Regions from separate parts of the Reichenbachiella ulvae genome, predicted to be linked through region 1. Evidence: riboswitches for the same ligand, from Rfam matches in the RefSeq annotation. Region 1 holds a riboswitch; the other holds the start of a gene.
The links. Region 1 has a riboswitch for S-adenosylmethionine ahead of N7U62_RS06550 (homocysteine S-methyltransferase family protein). Riboswitches for the same ligand answer to the same signal wherever they lie in the genome.
Positions count from the first base shown of each region.

Region 2: another riboswitch for S-adenosylmethionine. It lies ahead of N7U62_RS20665 (trans-sulfuration enzyme family protein); the one in region 1 lies ahead of N7U62_RS06550 (homocysteine S-methyltransferase family protein).

Region 1 is NZ_JAOYOD010000001.1:1,610,457-1,613,671, forward strand. It holds gene hemA (glutamyl-tRNA reductase) at 1-1,167, opposite strand, end outside; SAM riboswitch class I at 1,505-1,626, shown strand; gene N7U62_RS06550 (homocysteine S-methyltransferase family protein) at 1,667-2,686, shown strand; gene metH (methionine synthase) at 2,772-3,215, shown strand, end outside.
Region 2 is NZ_JAOYOD010000001.1:5,014,613-5,017,827, forward strand. It holds gene N7U62_RS20660 (homoserine dehydrogenase) at 1-468, opposite strand, end outside; gene N7U62_RS20665 (trans-sulfuration enzyme family protein) at 545-1,711, opposite strand; SAM riboswitch class I at 1,837-1,944, opposite strand; gene N7U62_RS20670 (VOC family protein) at 2,056-2,871, opposite strand; gene sufB (Fe-S cluster assembly protein SufB) at 3,029-3,215, shown strand, end outside.

The sequences.
Region 1 (3,215 bases):
ATTGCGCAGGCCGATGGCTGGCAGCTTCATGATTTTATTGATCAATTGACTAGTCGCCTCGCTCGCTAGTTGCTGTTGCGAAACCGTCCATTCCTTTGTGTTTGCCAGGATCACCTGTTTTTGTATGTCCTCTAATGCAGATTTAAATTGCACCAAATGATCATTGAACTCCAGTTCTTTGGTCCATTGCAAGTATTCTCCAACAGATTCGGAGACTATATCTCTCACTCTGCCTATTTCGGCGCTTCTATTTTCCATCACCCTTTGGATTCGCTGCCCCATATCGTCAATGTTGTATAAATCAATACCCAGGGTCTGGATTTCATCAGCTACTGCACGTGGAGATGAAATATCAATCACAGCGCGTATGGCGGTATATTGGAAATCGGTAAGCGTATAGAGGGCTTCCTTGGCGTTGACCGCTACCATCAGCAGAGAACAAGTGTTTAAATAGTCCTTATGTTGTTCGTAGGGAATAAAATGCACCCCTAACTCCTGCGCTAGATGGTGCGCTTTTTCATTGGTACGATTGCAGATAGTTACATTGAGGTAACCAAGATTTCGCAGGTGTTTTACTACATCCTTTCCCATGTCTCCTGCTCCTACGACTAGCACCCGACCTTCAGGATTCATCAAGTTTCTGTCCGAGATTAACTTTACAGCAGTGTAGGACACGGATGAAGCTCCTTCTTTAAACCTGGTCGATTGATTGATTATTTTATGACAGTAAAACACCCTATGAAGCAAGCGATGCATATAGGTAGATGCAGACTGTACATCGCATGATATCTGATACGCTCTTTTGACCTGTCCAAAAATCTCCAGATCTCCTAAAACCATGGACTGAAGACCTATAGCAACTTCATGCAGATGAGTCAGGGCATCATGACCATACTTAGATTCAAAAAATGAGTGGTGGATATCAAAGGACAATCCCTTGAAAGCGCATAAGAATTGAACAAGAGCCTCTGCTTTATTTTGAGCATCAAAATAATAGATTTCGACACGGTTGCATGTGCCTAAAATCAGTGCCTCTGAAATCCCCAGAACATCCGAAAGTTGAGCATAACAATCCCCGAACTCTTGTTGTGACAAAGAAAACTTCTCTCTAATCTCTATATCAGCTATAGCATGAGAAAGAGAAATAACTCCAAATGATTTCTTCATTGTATACTAATAATCCACGTTTAGGACTATGATCATCGTGATCAAGTCCAATTCAATTTGAATTATTGGTATAAGCATGTGTGTGTCCTCCAAAAGTAGAGTAAGCACTCAAAGCATCATAAACCTATTTACATAGCTATTCATGCTTTTTATCATTTATCATAGCAGACATATTACAGATTAGTAAGTACCAAATATCAATTATTGATACACATAAGTATTAGATAATAAGACAGATAAGACACCTATACAAACCTCTCTCTAACACAGAAAACAAGATTACCTTTTCAATTGCATGTAGAAATTGAAACTCTATAAAAAAAGCCTATCTTTGCCCCACTTATCAAGAAAGACCGAGGGATTGGGCCCTATGACGTCTTGGCAACATATCCATAGCCGCAATATTGGATGTTGTGCCAATTCCCATTCCAGATATTCAATCTGGTTGACAGATAGGTATTCAACGAACTATTCTTTCTGGTAAGTAGTTTAATAAACTATGAAAATGGACATTAGAGATATTCTAAAACAAAGGATATTGGTGTTGGACGGTGCTATGGGCACGATGATTCAGCGGCATCAATTAGAGGAAAAAGACTTCAGAAATGAAGAATTGAAAGACCACGAGGTTACACTCAAAGGCAACAATGATTTACTCTGCATCACCCGACCCGATATCATCAAAGACATCTATAGAGAATATCTAGAAGCAGGTGCAGACATCATAGAGACCAATACCTTTGGTGGCACATGGATCGCTCAGGCGGATTACAAACTAGAAGACTGGATTTACAAAATCAACTACGAAGGAGCCAAAATTGCCAAGGAAGTTGCGGACGAGTTCACACAAAAGGATCCGGACAAACCTAGGTTTGTGGCAGGTTCTATGGGACCAACCAACAGATTGGCCAGCATGTCTCCTGATGTAAACAACCCAGGATACCGTGCCATCAATTATGATCAGCTGCTTGAAGCATTCAAAGAACAAGCCAACGCACTACTAGATGGTGGTTCTGACATTCTCCTGGTGGAGACTATCACCGACACACTCAACTCCAAAGCAGCTTTGATGGCGATAGATCAAATTGCAGAAGAGAGAGGCATCCGTATCCCAATCATGGTTTCAGGCACCATTACTGATGCCAGTGGCCGAATCCTATCCGGACAAAACACAGAGGCATTTTTGATCTCAGTTTCGCATTTGGACCTGCTTAGTATTGGACTGAATTGTGCATTAGGAGCCAGAGAGCTGAAACCTTATCTTCATACTTTAGCCAGTAAGTCAGAATTCAATATCAGCGCCCACCCTAACGCAGGGTTACCAAATGAATTTGGCCAATATGACGAAACACCAGAGGATATGGTGGATCAAATCAAGGAATTCCTAGACGAAAACCTCATCAATATCATTGGTGGGTGTTGCGGAACCACTCCTGATCATATCAGAGCCATAGCAGAATTGGCCGCCAAGTATGAGCCTAGGCCGATAAAGAGTCAACAGACTACTGTCAACGGTTAAATATTAAATTCTCATTTGCTAAATTCATAAGAACAAAAAATTGAAACAGTAGGTAGCCAACCACATACTGTCTACTTTATATAACATGGAAAACATACATCCAGATTACCCAGGGAAGTACGAGTACAAATGGCATGACTATGAACCCATGAAGCTCAGCGGGTTGGAGCCATTGGTAGTCACTCCAGATCTGAATTTCATCAACGTTGGGGAAAGAACTAATGTAACTGGTTCAAGGAAATTCTTGCGCTTGATCAAGGAAGAGCAATTTGAAGAGGCGCTGGAGATCGCAAGAAATCAAGTGGAAGGTGGTGCTCAGATCATCGATGTAAACATGGATGAAGGTATGCTAGATGGTGCTGAAACCATGACCAATTTCCTTAATCTGATGGCATCTGAGCCAGATATCGCTCGTATCCCTGTGATGATCGACTCCTCAAAATGGGAAATCATCGAAGCAGGCTTGAAGTGTACACAGGGGAAATCCGTAGTAAACTCCATAAGCTTAAAAGTAGGCGAAGAAGAATTT
Region 2 (3,215 bases), 3.4 Mb from region 1:
TTTAGTCAGGATGAAGTTGGTCGATCCGTTGAAGATGCCTTCCAGAGAGGTCATCAGGTCATTGTCATAATATTCTTCCAGGTTGCGAATGATAGGAATACTCGCGCAGCATGACCCTTCGTACAGCAAGGAGACTTTGTTTTTTCTCTGCAGTTCTAAGAGCTCTTCCAGATGCTCGGCAATCATTTTTTTATTAGCCGAGACCACATGCTTGCCACGGTTCATGGCTTCTTTTACAATCTCGAAGGCTGCCTCTGCGTCATCGATCAGCTCTACGATCACATCGATTTTGTCATTGTGTAGCAGTTCGTTTTTGTCGTCGGTAAACAAGGCCTTGTCCAGGCTTCTGGGCTTTGTGATGTCTTTGATACAAAATTTTTCGATCTCTGCCTGGATCGAATTCGATTGCTGCAGGACGTGATACAAACCTTGTCCCACTACTCCAAAACCAAAAATTCCTAGTTTCATATTTCTATATTCTTATGTGAAAAAAGCTGACAGGATTCTCGCCTAATTGTAGAGAATCCTGTCAGCTTTAAATGCTTTATTGAACCAATTCAGGTTCTACTTTTATTTTCTTAATTGCTTCGTCCAGGTCATTGATCAAATCCTCTGGCGCTTCCAGTCCGATAGACAGTCGCACCAGCGAATCGCTGATTCCAGCCTTCTGTCTGGTTTCTGCAGGCGTGCCTTTGTGCGTCATGCTAGCAGGATGACAGCAGAGGCTCTTTACACCCCCCAGACTTTCGGCCAATTTGAACAGTTTTGTGTTGCAGACGAAGGTTTCCGCTATTTCTTTTGAATCTTCTTTAAAAGAAAAAGAGATCACTGCACCATATTGCTTTTGTTGCTTTCCAGCCAATTCGTGGTTAGGATGGAAAAATAGGCCTGGATAGTTGACCTGATCCACTGCATCCAAAGATACCAGATGTCTGGCCACCTCTAGAGCGGTGCGGCATTGCTTTTCGATTCTGAGTTCCAGCGTCTGGATTCCTCTCAGTGTCAACCAGCTGTCCCATGGTCCCAAAATACTACCAGTAGCATTCTGAATGAATTTGATTTCATCTGCCAGTTCTTGTGTTTTGACCGCTATCAGTCCTGCGATCACATCCGAATGCCCCGCCAGATACTTCGTGCCACTGTGCAGCACGATATCTGCTCCCAGGTCCAGGGGCTTTTGCAAGGCCGGGGAGGCAAAAGTATTGTCCACCACCAGCAGACAGCCATGTACCTTGGCTATTTCGGCAATGGCTTGAATATCGCTGATCTTGAGTGTCGGGTTGGTAGGTGTTTCGAGCCAAATGATTTTTGTTTTGCGTCGAATGGCCTGATGAACCGCATCCAGATCCGAAGTGTCTACATAGCGGGCTGTGATGCCAAATTTCTTGTAGAGTTTTTCAAACGAACGAAATGTGCCGCCATAGATGTCATCTACTGCCAGGATCTCATCTCCCGATTGGCATAGCTTGATCACCGCATCCACTGCAGCCAGTCCACTGGCAAAGGCAAATCCAGCTATCCCATTTTCTAACTGCGCTATACAGTCTTCTAGCGCTTTTCGCGTGGGGTTATTGGATCGGCTATAGTCAAAGCCTTTGTTGACACCCGGCGCTTCCTGCTGGAAGGTCGATGTTTGATAGATCGGCACGGATAGCGCACCAGTCAATGGATCCGTTGGGATACTGTGGAGAATGTTTGTTGTCTCTTGCATGTCTTTAATGTTTAAAAGTTACAAGGAGACTTTTCAAGGATTTTGTGTCTGGCGGGAAATAAAAAATCCCTTCCAGACAAGCCAGAAGGGATGATATATTTTGATCTAAAAGATGTCATTCCTCTCGCTTATCTTTCCCGACCTTTGTCGAGACTGGAATTAGCACCTTCACCGTCTTGCGGGGGTTGCTAAGGTTTCACAGGGCCAAGTCCCTCCACCTTTCTTGATAAGTCATCCATTAAAAATAGAACTGCTGCAAAGGTATATCAGAGTTTTTTTAGGAAGCAAGAAAGAATCAAGATTTTTAGAATCAAGAAGTCTTGAGTCTTGGTTCTAGCATCTAATTATCTCATATAAACAATTTTATTCCCGTTATTGTCAAGCTCAAACGCCTTGTTTTTCGCCACTCCGATCTTGAAGGTGAGTTCCTCGATCATGGCCAGGTCTCTGTCTACAGGCATAAATTCGGTGGTCTCCATCGATTCGTATGGGAGATGAATCAGTTCCAGCGTGATGTCATCTTTTTTAAGGAAGTTTTGATAATGAATGTTGCTATCGTCCACAACTTCGATTTCTTCAAAGCCCAGGTGACTGGTATACCATTTCAAGGTGTTGATGTAGTCTGAGGACTGGATAGTGAAAAAACTGGGGGTAACGGTGTATTTGGTGTTATTGTCCGGAACATCGAAAAATTGAATCAGATTGCCGTCTGGATCTTCTGCTATGAAAGTGTTCAGGCTCAGGTTTTTATCTTTGTAAGTGTCTTTTGCTAACTTTTGTTCATATCTCTCGAGATAAAGATGCAAGCTGTCAAACTGGTTGATGTCAAACCCTATTTTGGTAATCCCATTGATGTATTTCTTTCCTTCTTTGAAGCGAATTTGTGACTTCAGCAAAGTGGCATTTCCCTGAGTTAATATCAGTTGAAAGTCATTGTTACGCATTTTTACATGCTTGTTAGGGCGGTATTCTTCTATTTTAAACTGGAGGAATTTTCGATACCATGCGGCAGAGGTTTTGAGGTCACGAACGATCAAAGTAGCTCGTGTGAACCTGAGCTCATTTAGGTCTGTTTGAGAAAAGGCGGGCTGAGATTGAAACATCAGGGCCGCTAAGCCGATTAATACTAGTACGTGAATGTGCGTTTTGATCTGATTCATATGAGTATTGAAATGCGCCAATCAAAGCTAAATGTTTTGTTGTCATAAATGTAGTTTATCAGCCAGTAGAAAAAAATTATAGGCTCAAAACTGACATCCTATGATAATCGTAGTAGTTTTGCACTTATTTAAAGTAATTCCAAATAATTCGTAGCGAATGAGCAATGACGATCAAATATTAGAGGAATTCACCTCAAAAGAATATGAACATGGCTGGTCTGTAGACCTGGAAGCTGATGAAGCTCCTGCGGGTCTAAGCGAGGATATTGTTCGGTTTATTTCAAAAAAGAAAGAGGAACCTGAATGGCTGCTGGAGTGGAGGCTGAGTGCTTTCGCTAAGTGGA